Regions from separate parts of the Streptomyces sp. NPDC050560 genome, predicted to be linked through region 3. Evidence: riboswitches for the same ligand, from Rfam matches in the RefSeq annotation. Region 3 holds a riboswitch; each other region holds the start of a gene.

Region 1 (5,129 bases), on a different contig from region 3:
CCCCCGGCCCGTCGTCCCCCGCCGTCCACGGCCCGGCCAGGGCGGTGAGCAGCGGCACGCCGAGCAGCACCAGGGCGGCCCAGGGGCGCCACCGCCGTGCGGTGGCGGCGGTGCTGGCGGGCGTGGCGGTACGTCGCGGGGTCACGCGGCCGGCTCCCTGCGGGGTGCCAGGCGGTGCGCGACGAGGTCGCCCGCGAGGTTCACGGCGATCGCGGTGCCGGTGAACAGCAGCGCGTACGCCTGCACTTCGGGCAGGTCCCGGTTCTGCACGGCGGTGACGAAGCCGTCGCCGAGGCCGCGGAACCCGAACACCGCCTCCACCAGGACGGCGCCGCCGAGCAGCCCCTCCACACACCGCGCGTACTGCTGCGCCGCCGGTCCGAGGGCGTTCGGCAGCACATGGCGCAGTACCACCGTCCGCCGCCGCATGCCGAGGAGTTCGAGGTGCGCGGCGACGGGACCGTGCCGCTCCGCCGCCACCCCGGCGCGTATCTGCCGTGCCAGATCGCACATATGACGGGCCGTCAGCACGGTGACGGGCAGTACGAGCACGGACGGGCGGGCGAGCAGCGCGGCGGTGTCCATGCCGACGGCGGTGGCGGGGAGCAGCCCGGCGGCCAGTGACACGGAGGCGACGAGCAGCAGTCCGAGGACGAACTCCGGTACGGCGTGCAGCACCACGGCCGCCGTGGTCAGCAGCCGGTCGGCGCGGCTGCCCTCGCGCAGGCCCGCGGCGGTGCCGAGCAGCGGGGCGAGCACGGTGACGAGCAGCAGCGCGGGGGCGCCGAGGAGCAGGGTCACGCCGACGCGGCGGCCGATGTCGTCGGCGACGGGCAGCCCGGTGGTGAGGGAGGTGCCGGGGTCGCCGGTGAGCAGGTGCCCGAGCCAGTGCCAGAAGCGGGGCCATGCGGGCCGGTCGAGGCCCAGCCGGGTGCGCAGCGCGCTGACCTGCTGCGGTGTGCCCAGTTCGCCGCGGAGCACGTCGGCGGTGTCGCCGGGCAGCAGTGAGCCGACGGCGAACACCGCGACGAGCACGACCAGGCACTGGACGAGGGCGAGCAGGCAGCGCCGCAGGACGTAGCGGCGCACGTCAGGAGAGGCGGGCGCGGTCGAAGCGGGCCCAGGCGTGTGAGTTCGGGGGTGCCGCGCGCAGCCCCGTCACACCGCTCGCGACGGCGTCGGTGGCGTCGGAGAAGGCCCACACCAGCAGGCCCGACTCGTCGCGTGCGAGCTTCTGGGCGCGGCCGAGCAGGGCGAGGCGGTCCTTCTCGTCGCGTGCGGTACGGGCCCGGTCGAGCAGGGTGTCGAACTCCTTGGAGGCGTACTGGGTCTGGTTGCGGGCGGCGCCGCCACGGACGCGCTGCTGGAGGAAGTCGGAGACGGGCAGGGTGGAGGTGGTGTTGAAGGCGGCGACGCCCTGGGTCCTGATCTCGCTGAAGTAGGTGCTGGAGGCGCGGGTGTTGACGGTCATCCGCAGCCCCACGTCCCGCAGTTGACGGGCCATCAGGTCGGCCGCGGGCTCCCAGGCGGCGTCGACGGAGCTGGTCTCCACGGTGAAGTGCAGCCCCTCGGCGCCCGCCTCGCGCACCAGCCTGCGTGCCTCGTCGACGTCGCGCTCGCGCGGTGGCAGGCCCTCGGGGTAGCCGCGCAGGCCCCTTCCGAAGAGGTCGTCGCCGGTCTCGCCGTGGCCGGCGAGCGCGATCCTCACCAGTGCGGCACGGTCGATGCCGCACTGCACGGCGCGCACGAGGCGGTGGTCGTCGAAGGGGGTGCGGCCGGTGCGCAGCAGGAGCTGCTGGGCGGTGGCGCGCCTGCTGGTGAGCAGCCGGGTGGCCCGGTTGCCCTTCAGCCGCTCCACGGAGGCTCCGGCCATGTCGGCGGCGTAGTGGACCTGCCCGGAGAGCAGGGCGTCGAGGCGGGCGGACTCCTCGTCGGCGGGGACGATCTCCAGCTCGGCGATGTGCGGGGCGCCGTCCCAGTGGTCGGCCCAGCGCCGGTAGCGGGCGGTGCCGCCCGGGGTGAACGACACGTAGGTGAAGGGGCCGGAGCCGACCGGTTTCCTGAAGTCCGTGGTCCCGTCCGGGACGATCTCGGTGCCGGGGCCCGCGAAGACGGTGGGGAACTCGAAGTTGGGCGCCTTCAGCCGCAGCACCAGGGACCGGGCGCCGTCGGCCCTGCTGGCCTCGTAGTCGATGGCGGAGAGCAGGACCTGTGAGGGCGATCCGGTCTCCGGGTCGGCGGCGCGGCGGTAGCTGTAGAGGACGTCCTTTGCGGTGACGGGGCTGCCGTCGTGGAAGTGCGCCTCGCGCAGGCGTATGCGCCACCGGGTGCCCGAGGCGTCGCTCTCCCAGGAGAGGGCGAGCCGGGGGCGGACGGACATGTCGTCGGCGTAGGTGGCGAGGGTGTCGTAGAGGGCCTTGGCGCGTGCCTGGTCGACGAAGTTCGGTGCGACGTGCGGGTCCAGGGTCTCCTGGGAGCCGCCGGAGGTGAAGGCGGCCCTGAACCGGTCGCCGTCTCCTCCGTCGCGGGTGTCGCCGCCGCAGCCGGCGAGCAGTCCCGACGCGGAGAGCGCCAGGGCTCCCCCCGCGGCAAGTACGCCGCGTCTGCCGGGCTCCGGGCGGCGCGGTGTCCCCTTTCGGGCATGCGTCGTCACGTCGATCCTCTCCGGGGTGTCCTCGCCCCTGCTGTTGGACCGGCGACGGGTCAGTCTCCTGGCTCCCGGCTCTTCGCTCGCCTCCGCCTTCCCGGCCGCGGGCAGCGGTCGGTGGCGTGCGGGAGGGTCGCTCCCCGGTCACAGTGGCGGGACCGCGCCGGATTCGCACCGGCTTCCTGGTCCCCGTCGCCTCGTGCACTCATTGTGGCGCACGGGGCGACGGGCGCGTGACCCCGGCCCGTGGCCGCGCCCGCGCGCCGCGGCGCCGCCGGAAATATCCGCCGCACGCCTCTTCCGTTGACTTTGGTCCGTGTACAACGATGTGAACAAACATCAAGCGACAGAATCGCTCATAACCCTGCGGTCTGCTCCAGCAATGCGAACGCCTCTGCACAGCTCCGGATAGCCGGTGCCGCGACAGGCGGCACCCACCCCCCATGAGTAGGGAGCCGCCATGCATCCGAGACCGTCCGCACCCTCGCCCCTGCGCTCTTTGGGCGCGCTGCTCGCCGCCCTCGCCCTGCTGGCCTTCGGGGCCGTGACGCTGGGCGCGGGGAGCGCGCGGGCCGCCACCGGCACGCCGCTGCGCGACGAGGGCCTGTACCCGCGCGCCGTACGCCTGGAGCACAACGGCGCCGCCGACGGCCGCATCCTGACCTCCGTGGTGACCTTCGACGCAGGTGACGGGGTCGGGACCATCCAGGAGTCCACCGACGACGGCGCCACCTTCACCGAGGTCGGGCAGGTGCGGGCGCCCGACGCCGCCGCCGGCAGGGGCCTGTGCTGCTCGACCCTGTTCGAACTCCCCCAGCAGGTCGGCGACCTGCCGGAGGGCACCCTGCTGTGGTCCGCGTCCATCGGGCAGGACAGCTCGCCCCGCCGGATGGCGGTCGAGGTCTTCAGGAGCAACGACGTGGGCCGCACCTGGCAGTACCTCTCCACGGTGGCCACGGCCGCCAACGACCTCGGCCTGTGGGAGCCCGAGCTGTCGGTGGCCGCCGACGGGCAGCTCGTCGCGCACTACTCCGACGAGACGGACGGGGTGCACAGCCAGAAGCTGGTGGCCGCCAGGTCCGCCGACGGCGTCCAGTGGAGCGGCCACCACGACACCGTCGCCAGCGGCCTCGGCACGGACCGCCCCGGGATGGCGGTGGTCCGCAGGCTGCCGAGCGGCACGTACGTCATGACGTACGAGATCTGCACACCGGGCGGCCAGTACTCCTGCGTGGTGCACTACCGCACGTCGCCGGACGGCTGGGACTGGGGCGACCCCGCCTACCTCGGCATCCGCCCGGAGACCGCCGACGGCCAGTACTTCCGGCACACCCCCACGCTGGCCTGGTCGCCGCTGGCCGGATCGCCCGAGGGGCGGCTGTTCCTCGTCGGGCAGGAGCTGGCGAACGCCGACGGCTCACGCGCCGCGGGCTCCGGGCGCACGGTGTGGGTCAACGACGCCGGGGGCACGGGGGCCTGGCGCGCGGTGAACGCCCCGGTCGCGGTGGACTCGACGGAGCTGGACTTCTGCCCCAACTACAGCTCGGCCCTGCTGCCCTCCACCGACGGCACCTCGCTGTTCGAGATCGCCACCGACTGGGACGGCGACGTCTGCCGCCCCTACTACGCCCACGGCGCCGTATAGCGCGGCCGTCCGCCACACCGCACCGCGGCGCCCGCCCCGCGCGGGCCGGGCGCCGCGGCACCCCGAAGGTCCGCCCCGCGGGGGGCGCCAACGGGAGCCCCGCACCGCCGTATTGACATGTCCAGGACCGAACCGGAAGCTGAAGAAGGTCGTTTGCAACGATGCACAACGCAGGGAGGAAAGGATGACGATGGGAATCCTGCGAAGACGAGCCCGCGGCCTGGCGCTCGCGGCGGCGGCGCTGCTCGCCGCCGTGTTCTCCGTGCTGTCGACCGGGCCCGCGCAGGCCGGCGAGACACCGCTGCGCGCGGCGGACCCGAGCGTCCTGCGGGTCGGCGGCACCTATGTGGGGGTGCAGTCGACGGGCGGCGGGATCGTCGTGCGGCAGGCGTCGTCGCCGGACGGGCTCGCCACGGCGACGGCGCGGCAGGTGTGGTCGGACACGGCGGGGCGCGGCGAGGTGTGGGCCCCCGAGATCGTGACGGACGGCGGCCGCTACTACATCTACTTCTCGTCGGGCACCGGCGCCGCCCACCGGATGTACGTGATCAGCTCCGCGAGCCCGGACAGCGGGTACGGCGCGGAGACCCGGCTCGCGCTGCCCGACGACAAGTGGGCGATCGACGGGACGATGTTCACGTTCAACGGGCAGCGCTGGTTCGTCTGGTCGGGCTGGGCCGGGGACACCAACGTGGAGCAGAACCTCTACATCGCCCGGATGAGCAGCCCCACCACACCCACGGGGGCGCGCTACGTCATCTCTCAGCCGCGGGAGAGCTGGGAGCGCGTGGTGGGCGACCCGTACATCAACGAGGGTCCCGAGGCCATCATGGACCC
Region 2 (5,129 bases), on a different contig from region 3:
CGAGGTTGGGCGGCCAGGACTCGGTGGCGGCCATCAGCGGGGGCAGGTGCGGGACGCCCGCGAGCACCTCGCCGCCGCCGGTCTGGATGTCGAGCGCCGAGCGCACCCGCGCGAGCCGCTCGCCCATCAGCCGCTGGTAGCCCCAGGACGGCCGCTGCTCGGTGGCACGCCCGTCGAGCCAGGAGAAGTCCCAGCCGTCGACGGAGACCTCGTCGGCCTCCGCGACCAGTTCGTCAAAGGAACGCATGGGCCGCAAGCCTGGCATGCCGTGGCGCGGGGCGGCGCGCGAATATCGCGCCCGCGCGGAGGGTCCAGGGGAGGGCCGCGGCGCGGGCGGTGACCGGGGCCGACGCGGTGTCAGAGGGGGCTGCCGACCAGCGCGTTCCAGCGGCCCTCGCGGCCGGTGAGCACGGTCGCCGTCAGGGGGCGCACGTCCAGGCGCCAGAAGGCGGCGGCGGGCAGTTCGAGCGCCGTCACGAGGGCGGCCCGTACCACGTCGGGCTCGACGACGGCGAGCGCCCGCCCCGTCGGCAGGCCCGCGAGCCAGCCGGAGACCCGGGCGCACAGCGCGGTCAGCGGCTCGCCGCCCGGCGGCGCGAAGCCGGGCTCGGCGAGCCAACAGGACACGGCGGCGGGCTCCGCGGCGGCGAGCGCGTCGAGGGTCCTGCCCCGCCAGGCGCCCACGTCGCGGCCCGCGAGCGCGGGCAGTGGGGCGGCCTCAAGACCGAGGGCGGCGGCCGTCTCGGCGCAGCGCACGGTGCCGGAGGCCGCCGCGCGCCCGGCCGCCGGCAGACGGCACGCGGCGCGCTCTGCGGCGGCGCGGCCCTCCGGGGTGAGGGGGTGGCCGTCCTCGAAGGCGGCGGTGGCGAGCGCGGTGCTCGCGGCGGCGGAGACGAGGGTCACACGGGTGGTCAACGCGGGGCCTTCCTTGCCCAAAGCGGCCCGGATTCACCGGATTCGGGGGCCTCCCACCGGGGATGGCCGCGGGTGAGGCGGTCTTGGCCGGGTCGCGGGCGGGAGGTACGGTTCCGGTGATATTCGCGCGTCACGACGGAACCCGGTGCGAGACCGGGGCGGTCGCGCCACTGTATGCCCGGCCAAGGCCGGGCGAGCCAGACCCGTCGTCACGCCAAGGCTCCACCTATCGGGACGCGAGTTCCCCGCAGGAGGTCTCATCATGGCGCAGTCGTACGCCCCTCCGGCCACCGGCCGGGCCACCCCCGCCGAGGACAACCCGCCGCTGCGGCTCCCCGTCAGGGCGATACTGCCCTGGGCCGTCTTCGTCGGCGTACTGATGCTCGTACTGCTCTACTTCGTCGGCGCCGAGCAGGGCGCCACCTCACTCTTCTCCGGCACCGACATCCACGAGTGGGTGCACGACGGCCGGCATCTGCTCGGCTTCCCCTGCCACTGAGCGGGGGAAGGGTGAACTCCACCGCCGTCGGAAAGCTTCTGGTGCGCGGGATGCTCGCGGGGCTCGCCGCGGGTGTGCTCGCCTTCGTCGTCGCGTACCTCCTGGGTGAGCCGCGGGTCGACTCCGCGATCGCCTTCGAGGACGCGCACTCCCACGAACACGGGATGGAGGTCGTCAGCCGCTCCCTCCAGTCCACCGCCGGGCTCGCCACCGGCGTCCTGGTCTACGGGGTCGCCTTCGGCGGGATCGCGGCCCTCGCGTACTGCTTCGCGCTCGGCAGGCTCGGCCGCTTCGGGCCGCGGGCGACCGCGCTGCTGGTCGCCGGGGCCGGTTTCACCGCGGTCTACCTGGTGCCGTTCCTGAAGTACCCCGCCAACCCGCCGTCGGTCGGCGACCCCGGCACGATCGGCAGGCGCACCGCGCTCTACTTCCTGATGATGCTGCTCGGCGTGCTGCTCGCGCTGGGCTCCGTGGCCGTCGGCAGGCGGCTCGCGCCGCGGCTCGGCGCCTGGTACGCGACGCTGGCGGCGGGGGCGGGCTTCGTGGTCCTCGTCGGCCTCGCGTACGCGTTCCTGCCGTCGGTGAACGAGGTGCCCTCCGACTTCCCGGCGATGCTGCTGTGGCGGTTCCGGGTGGCGGCGCTCGCCATCCAGCTCGTGATGTGGGCCGGTTTCGGCCTCGTCTTCGCCACGCTCGCGGACCGGCTGCTGCGGCCCGCCGACCCCGACACGGCCCACGGCGGCGCGGCGGCCCCCGCGGGTGCCGAGGGCGCGGGGCGCGTCGAGGCGGCGGAGGGGAGGGCGGCGGGGTGAGGCGGGGCGCCCTGCCGTGCGGGGGAGGGCGCCGCCCCGCGCGGACCGGTGCCGGTATGCGCGGACGGGTGCCGGTGCCGGTACGCGCCGTGGTTCTAAGCCGCCCTGCGTGCCGGGGCCGCGTCGTGCCGTAGTACCAGGACCGCCGCGTCGTCGGCGTGGCCGACGGACTCGGCCATGCGCATCACCGCGCCCGCGAGGTCGTCGGGGTCCGCGTCCGGATGGCAGCCCACCACGCCGCGCACCCGTTCGAGACCTTCCTCAAGGGGATACGAGGGGCCCTCCACCACCCCGTCCGTGACCAGGACGAACGCCCCCGCGGCCGTCAGCCGGTGCCGGGTCACCGGGTACCGCGCGCCCGCCATCACACCCAGCGGCAGCCCGCCCTCGTCCTCCGCGATCCCCGAGCGGCCGTCGACCGTCGCCCACACCGACGGAACATGCCCGGCCCTGGCCCCCAGCAGCTCCCAGCCGACCGGGTCGAAACGGAAGAAACTGCATGTCGCGAAGAGTTCCAGGCCGACCGTGTGCAGCAGGTCGTTCGCCCGGGACAGGATCTCCCCCGGGTCGGTGACCGCGGTCGCCACCGCACGCAGCACGATCCGCACCTGCCCCATGAAGGCGGCGGCCTCCACGTCGTGGCCCTGGACGTCCCCGATGGAGAAGGCGTAGCTGTCGTCCGCCATCGGGAAGCCGTCGAACCAGTCGCCGCCGATGTCCAGGCCGTGCCGCGCGGGGGTGTAGCGGGCCGCGGTGCGCAGCCCGGGGGCGGCGGGCAGCTCGCTGGGCAGCATCACGTTCTGGAGTGCCTCCGCCAGCTCCACCCGGGCCTGCTGGAACTCGACGCGCTCCCTCGCCTGGGCCGTCAGGCTGTCGAGACGGCTCAGCAGGTCGTCGGCGCTCGCCGAACCTGTGCGACGGCGTCGCCAGGGCATGGGCCGCTCCGAAGCTCACCCGGGGCCCGCGGGCCCCGGTTCCTGCGGGGGGACGGTGGCGTAGGGCCTCCTGCGGAGGACGGTCGGGTACGGGTTGTTCCGGCGGGGTGCGCCGGGGCGCCGCGGGTGCGGACCGTGCCGGGGGCGTGGATCGCGTCGGCCGTGGCGACGGACGTGCGTGCGAGCGCCGCCTTTCATCCTAGGAAGGTCCCGGCCGTTCTGCCCGCCGGGACCGTGCGGGCCCGCCCCGCGGCGGTTGCGTCCCCCGGCGGACCTGCCGCGTGTCCTGGCCGCGGCGGGCGCCGACGCGGTATCTCATGACGGGGTGCGCAGCAGATCGGATTGGTGGTCGTGGCCCCTGCGATGGATCGTCCTCGCGGCGGCGTACTACGGGACGGGCCGTCTCGGCCTGCTGAAGCGGCTGACCATCGACGGAGTCGTCGTCACCCCGATGTGGCCGACGATGGGGGTGGCCCTCGCCGCGCTGCTGCTGTGGGGCGTGCGGATGTGGCCCGGGGTGCTGATGGGGGCGCTGTCGATCTATCTGACGGGGTCGCCCTTCAAGCCCGAGGGCATCGCGATCTCCGTGGGCAGCACCTGCGCCGTGCTGCTGTCCTGGTGGCTGCTGCGCAGGGTCGGCTTCAGGCCCCAGATGGACCGGCTGCGCGACGGGCTCTCGCTGGTGTTCCTCGGCGGCTTCGCCGGGATGGTGATCAGCGCCTCGGTAGGGGCGTCCCTCCAGGCGTACAAGGGCGGCATCCAGCCCGGCGGCTTCTGGGCGGTGTGGTCCGTGTGGTGGGCCGGGGACGTGCTCGGCGTGCTGCTCCTGACGCCGCTGCTGCTGATGCTCGTACGGGGCAGGGGCCTCGTGCCGGAGGAGCGCTCTCTCGGCCGGATGGTGGAGGCGACGCTGCTGGGCGCCGTGGTGCTCGTGGCGACGCCCCTCATCACGCTCACCGGCACCCGGCTGCTCTTCGTGATGTTCCCCATGGTGATCTGGAGCGCCCTGCGCTTCCGGATGCCGGGAGCCGCGCCGACGGTGCTGTACACCGCCATCCTGGTGACCGAGGCGGCGACGGACAGCCGCGGCCTCTTCTCGGTGCAGTCGGTGACCGAGCGCATGTGGTTCGTGCAGGCGTTCAACGGTTCTGCCGTGGTGACCTCGCTGCTGCTGTCCACCCTGGTCACCGAGCAGCTCAAGGTCAGGCTGCGGATCGAGCAGGTCTGCTTCGAGCTGGCCGAGGTCGTCGACTACCTCACTCCGGGCGCCTCCGTCGCGCACTGGCCGCTGCGCGACGAGGCCACGCGGCGCGGCAGCACGGAGCTGTGAGGCACGCGAAGAGGGCAGTCGCGGGGTGCGACTGCCCTCTCGGGGGTGCCCGGTGCCGGTGCGGGGCGGCGGTGGGTGAGCGGCCCGCCCGCCGGGGGCTCAGGCGGCCACCGCCACCGCCGACACGGCCGGGGTGTGCAGCGCCCGCCGGGTGGTGACGAGCCCGGTCACCAGGGTCGCCGCGGCGCCGATGCCCGCGACCGCCAGCCAGATCCCGGGGCCCTGGTCCGGCAGCGTGGCGTCGGTGCGGACCATCGTGAAGGGGATGATCCCGGCCAGTGCCGCGACGGTCCCGAAGAAGAGCCCGGTCACGCTGAGGACGACACCCTCGGTGGCGACGGTGGCGAGCACCTGCCGCGGGGTGGACCCGGCGAGCCGCTGGCGTCCGAACTCGGGGCCGCGGTACGAGGTCGCCGCGTACAGGCTGTTGATCAGCATCAGGCAGGCGAAGGCGGCGATGATGCCGACCACGACCAGGTTCAGGGTCTGGAGGTTCTTGTCCTCGGTGGTCTGGGTGACCCCGGCCGCGTCGAGGGCGGAGTTCTCGACACCCTGCATGTAGAGGGTGGCGGTGGCCACCGCGGTGAACATGATCAGCGGCATCAGGATGCCGGAGAGCTGGGCGGCGCGCTTGCGCA
Region 3 (5,129 bases):
AGCCCGCGCTCCCGCAGCCAGGCGAGGGCCCGCACGGTGGCCCTGGTGCCCGGCACGACCACCAGGTCGGCGTCGGCGACCTCCTCCGGGCGCTCCACGAACCGCACGGCGACCCCGGGTTCCGCGGCGAGCGCGTCCGCGTCGGTGAAGTTCGACATCAGCGGCACCGCGCACACCGCGACCCGCAGCACCTCGGCGCCGTGCGGCGGCGCCACCGGCGCGAGCGCGCCGCGGCGCGCGAGACCGAGCCCGTCCTCCTCGTCGATCCCGAGGCCCTGCCGGTACGGCAGCACCCCGAGGGTGGGCCGCCCGGTCAGCTCCCGCAGCATGCCGAGGCCGGGTTCGAGCAGCGACACGTCCCCGCGGAACTTGTTCACCAGGAACCCCGCCACCAGCGCCTGGTCCTCGGGTGAGAGCAGCGCGAGGGTGCCGAAGAACGAGGCGAACACCCCGCCCCTGTCGATGTCCCCGACCACCAGCACCGGCAGCCCCGCGGCCCTGGCGAGGCCCATGTTGACGATGTCGGTGCGCCGCAGGTTGATCTCGGCGGGGCTGCCCGCGCCCTCGCAGACCACCACGTCGTGCGCGGCCCGCAGCCGTTCGAGGCAGTCGAGCACGGTGCCGAGCAGCGCCTCCTGGCGTCCGCCGTGGTAGCCGCGCGCGCTCATCTCGCCCGCGGGCCTGCCCATGACGACGACCTGGCTGCTGCGCTCGCCGCCCGGTTTCAGCAGTACGGGGTTCATCAGCGCGCTCGGCTCCACCCGGGCGGCGAGCGCCTGCATCGCCTGGGCGCGGCCGATCTCGGCGCCGTCCCGGGTCACGAAGGAGTTCAGCGACATGTTCTGCGCCTTGAACGGGGCCACCCGCACCCCGCGCCTGGCGAGCCAGCGGCAGATCCCCGCGGTCACCACGCTCTTGCCCGCGTCGGACGTGGTGCCCGCGACCAGCAGCCCGCCCCCGGTGCCGGTCACAGGACCGGGCCCGGCAGGCACCGCGCCAGACACACGGCGGCGGCGAGGGCGCCCACGGTGACCCGGCGCGAGAGGCGCACCGCGCGCGCGATGTCGGCGGGGGTGGCGGCGCGGCCCCGGGCGCCGAGCACCGGGCGGTGCTCGGTGCGGCCGCCGTAGGACAGGGTGCCGCCGAGCCGTATCCCCAGGGCTCCGGCGAACGCGGCCTCGACCGGGCCCGCGTTGGGGCTCGGGTGGTGCTTCGCGTCGTCGCGCCAGGCCCGCAGGGCGGCCGCGGGGGCGCCGCCGGTGAGCACGGCGAGCAGCGCGGTGAGCCGGGCGCCAGGCCAGCCCGCGACGTCGTCGAGACGGGCCGCGGCCCAGCCGAAGCGCAGATAGCGGGGCGAGCGGTGTCCTGTCATCGCGTCGAGCGTGTTGACGGCGCGGAACGCGGCGAACCCCGGCACCCCGGCGACGGCGCCCCACACCAGGGCGCCGACGACCGCGTCCGAGGTGTTCTCGGCGACCGACTCCACCACCGCGCGCGCGAGTTCCCCGGCGTCGAGCGCCTCGGGGTCGCGCCCGCACAGCCGCGGCAGCAGCCGCCGCGCGGTGTCCGTGTCGCCGACGGCCAGGGCGGCGCCGATCCGCTCGGCCTCCCCGGCGAGCGAGGCGCCGCCGAGCACGGTCCACGCGGCGGCGGCGGTCCATGCGACGGCGAGCGGCGGGCGGTGGCGCAGGGCGCGTTCCGCGCCCGCGGCGAGCGCCACGGCGCCGCCGACGCAGAGCGCGGTGTGCGCGGCGCCCGCGCCCCTGTGGTCGCGCCAGAGCGTGCGCTCCAAAGCGCCAGCGGCGCGCCCGAAGGCGGCGACGGGGTGGCCGCGGCGCGGGTCGCCGAAGACGGCGTCGGCCAGCAGTCCCGCGGTGGCGCCCGCGGCGAAGCGCCGCGCGCGCGTGACGGTGGGCGGGCAGCCCGGCATCACTCGTGTCCTCACTCAGGGTCCGCGCCCCGGCTCGAAGGAACGACGGCGAGAGTGTCCTGGCTCCCGGATCGGCGCTGCCCCGGCCTTCCCGCTCGTACGAGCCGTGGCCGTGGGTGGGGAGCGCTCCCCGGTGACAGTGGCGGGACCGCGCCGGATTCGCACCGGCTTCCTCTCCTGCCGCCGTTGTATGGCCCCGGCAGTCCACCACGCCCGGCGAACGGCCGTCAACCAGCCGCTGACCAGGCAGGGGACGCCGGTGTCAGCCCGCTATGAGGTAGATCCCGTACGCCACGGCGGCGGCGCACAGGGCGAAGCAGGCGTAGGCGCCGGTGGCCAGGAGCGCCCCCTGGCCGCCCGCGCGCGGGGCGCCGCCGCGCCGGGCGAGGCCGACGGTGCCGAGCGCGAAGAGGCCCACCAGGGCCACGGTGGCCGCGAGGCTGACCCCGAAGACGGTGCCGATGGCCGTCCAGTCGATCTGCATGGTGTGTTCCGTCCTTGAGGGGCCGTCAGGGGCTCGGATGGGTGGTGCCCGCGCCGGGGCGCGCGGTCACGGGGCGGTGCCGCCCGGCGCCGCGGCCGGTGCGGGGCTCTCGCCGGGGGAGGGGACAGGGGCGGGCACGGTGACCGGGGCGACGGGCACGCCGGGCGCCGTGGCGGCGGGGCCCGGGGCGGGCCTCGCGAGGCTCGAAGCGGGGCTCGTGGCGGCGCTCGGAGCGGCGGCGGGGCTCGCGGTGTCCTCCCGTACCACCGCGTCGGCGGCGAGCATGCCGGGCGCCGGGGTCCGGGGCTCGGGGTCGTTCACGTTGGCGTGGGTGACGGGCCTGCGCCTGGCCAGGTTCCACACCGTGCCGGAGGCGGCGACCAGCAGGACCGCGGTGGCCGCGATGCCCCAGGGGCCGCGCCCCGCGAGGAGTTCGGCGCCCGCGCCGACCAGGCCCGCCGCGGGCAGTGTCAGACACCAGGCCACCAGCATCCGGGTCGCCGTGGACCAGCGGACCACCGCACCGCTGCGGCCGAGGCCCGCGCCCATCACGGCGCCCGAGCAGACCTGGGTGGTGGAGAGCGAGAAGCCGAGCTGCGACGAGGCGAGGATGGCGGTCGCGGCGCTGGTCTGCGCGGCGAAGCCCTGCTGCGGCGCGAGGTCGGTGAGGCCGCGGCCCATCGTCCTGATGATGCGCCAGCCGCCGATGTACGTGCCGAGCGCGATGGCGAGCCCCGCGGAGGCGATCACCCAGACCGGGGGGTTGGAGCCCGGCGCCAGCACCCCGCCGGTGACCAGCGCCAGGGTGATGATCCCCATGGTCTTCTGCGCGTCGTTGGTGCCGTGTGCCAGCGAGACGAGCCCGGCCGACGCGATCTGGCCCGCGCGGTAGCCGCGGGTGGTGGAACCCTCGGCGGCGCCGCGGCCGAGCCGGTAGGTGAGCCGGGTGGCGACGAGCGCCCCGAGGCCGGCGACGACGGGCGCCGCCACCGCGGGCAGCAGCACCTTGGTGACCACCGTCGAGCCGTGCACGGAGGACCAGCCCGCGGACATCACCGCCGCCCCGATCAGCCCCCCGAACAGGGCGTGCGACGAGCTGGACGGCAGCCCGAGCAGCCAGGTCAGCAGATTCCACAGGATGGCGCCGACGAGCGCCGCGAAGATCACCTCGGTGCGCAGGCCCCGTTCGTCGACGATCCCGCCCGAGATGGTCCTGGCGACCTCGATCGAGAGGAACGCGCCCACGAGGTTCAGCGCGGCGGACATGACGACCGCGGCTCTGGGGCGCATCGCGCCGGTGGAGATGGTGGTGGCCATCGCGTTGGCGGTGTCGTGGAAACCATTGGTGAAGTCGAAGGCGAGTGCCGTGACGATCACCATCACGAGAACGAGCGTGATGTGTTCCATTTACCCAGACTTCTGTCGTACGTCGGTGGCTCGTTGAACGTACGTAATCTGAGTGAACGGAAGATGAACCCGGGCAGGCCATGAGGTGTATCGCTACGGCGGGTGCGGTGCTCGGGTCTCGACACCCGCCCCGGCGGCGGGACATGGGCGCGCCCGTCCGCGGGGTTCCGGTCGGCTCAGCCCGCCGCGAAGCGCGCCAGGGCGTCCGCGTCGCCGTGGAAGCGGTTCTGGTCACCGGCCATCGGACCGTGGTCCGCGTACTGCCAGAACGTCCACGTCGTCCACCCGGCGGGCAGCGCGCCGGGCGACGCGGCGTAGTCCGGCACCCACAGCGCATGGTCCCCGAAGCCGCGGTTGCCCCCGGTGCAGGTGTTCCACCACCGGGTGCTCGTGTAGATCACCGGAAGCACCCCCGCGCTCCGCCGCACCTCGTCGCTGAAGTCCCTGACCCAGTCCGCGAGCCCCGCCTCGTCCAGGCCGTAGCACTCGGCGCCGTAGGGGTTGGCCTCGATGTCGAGGGCGGGCGGCAGCGTCCGGCCGTCCGCCGCCCAGCCGCCGCCGTTCTTCAGGAAGTACGCCGCCTGCGCCGCGCCCGAACTCCGGTCGGGGAGCGCGAAGTGGTAGGCCCCGCGCAGCATCCCCGCCTCCCGCGAGCCGTCGAACTGCCCCCTGAAGTACGGGTTCTTGTACGTGGTCGACTCGGTGGCCTTCACATACGAGAACCGCGCCCCCGCCTCGTACGCCTTCTTCCAGTCGACCGTGCCCTGGTGGGACGACACGTCGTTGCCCCGGGGGAGGTCCGCGTACGGCTCCGCCGCGCGCGCCGGGGACGGGGCCTGGGCGAGCGCCAGCGCCGCGGCGGCCGCCAGCAGGCGCGCCGTGCGCGCCCCGGCGCGGGGGCTCGTGGGCCGGGGGAGCGCCGTGCGGTGGACGGAGTGGCGGGCAGCGGGCATGGGTTCCCCGATCGCGAGCGCCGGGGCGCACGCCCGACGAGCTACAACAAATGGGCACGAAGGCTATCGAAAACACCAGCGCTCCCCGCTCGTACACACGGCACACGCCCCGAAAGAGGGAGCCGTGCCCCGGTGGAATCCGCACCGCCCGGGGCCCCCGCGCCCGGCGCGGTGACAGGATGCGGCCCATGCCTCATGACCAGGAGCGGCCCACGCCGCACGCGGAGCGGGCTGCGCCCGCCACGGCCGCCACGGCCGCCGCCGCGCGGCCCGACACCCCCCGACCGGCGGACCCCCACCCGCCGTCCCCGCGCGGCGGCGGACCGGCGGCGGGGGCCGTCGCGCACGCCTGGCG

Evidence for each region. A riboswitch is a leader RNA that binds a small molecule or an ion and turns the genes downstream of it on or off. The one in region 3 is predicted to bind cobalamin.
Region 1: another riboswitch for cobalamin. It lies ahead of ACIBIW_RS21860 (ABC transporter substrate-binding protein); the one in region 3 lies ahead of ACIBIW_RS35925 (cobalamin biosynthesis protein).
Region 2: another riboswitch for cobalamin. It lies ahead of ACIBIW_RS05745 (CbtB domain-containing protein); the one in region 3 lies ahead of ACIBIW_RS35925 (cobalamin biosynthesis protein).

Annotation. Positions count from the first base shown of each region.
Region 1 is NZ_JBITGT010000009.1:134,908-140,036, forward strand. It holds gene ACIBIW_RS21850 (ABC transporter permease) at 1-145, opposite strand, end outside; gene ACIBIW_RS21855 (ABC transporter permease) at 142-1,089, opposite strand; gene ACIBIW_RS21860 (ABC transporter substrate-binding protein) at 1,091-2,653, opposite strand; cobalamin riboswitch at 2,705-2,834, opposite strand; gene ACIBIW_RS21865 (exo-alpha-sialidase) at 3,108-4,292, shown strand; gene ACIBIW_RS21870 (glycoside hydrolase family 43 protein) at 4,483-5,129, shown strand, end outside.
Region 2 is NZ_JBITGT010000002.1:229,667-234,795, forward strand. It holds gene ACIBIW_RS05735 (class I SAM-dependent methyltransferase) at 1-247, opposite strand, end outside; gene ACIBIW_RS05740 (histidine phosphatase family protein) at 358-915, opposite strand; cobalamin riboswitch at 1,016-1,141, shown strand; gene ACIBIW_RS05745 (CbtB domain-containing protein) at 1,178-1,414, shown strand; gene ACIBIW_RS05750 (CbtA family protein) at 1,426-2,226, shown strand; gene ACIBIW_RS05755 (PP2C family protein-serine/threonine phosphatase) at 2,322-3,161, opposite strand; gene ACIBIW_RS05760 (MASE1 domain-containing protein) at 3,487-4,491, shown strand; gene ACIBIW_RS05765 (FtsX-like permease family protein) at 4,591-5,129, opposite strand, start outside.
Region 3 is NZ_JBITGT010000026.1:47,144-52,272, reverse strand. It holds gene ACIBIW_RS35930 (cobyric acid synthase) at 1-971, opposite strand, end outside; gene ACIBIW_RS35925 (cobalamin biosynthesis protein) at 968-1,930, opposite strand; cobalamin riboswitch at 1,983-2,106, opposite strand; gene ACIBIW_RS35920 (hypothetical protein) at 2,193-2,414, opposite strand; gene ACIBIW_RS35915 (anion permease) at 2,481-3,821, opposite strand; gene ACIBIW_RS35910 (lysozyme) at 3,998-4,774, opposite strand; gene ACIBIW_RS35905 (class II aldolase/adducin family protein) at 4,963-5,129, shown strand, end outside.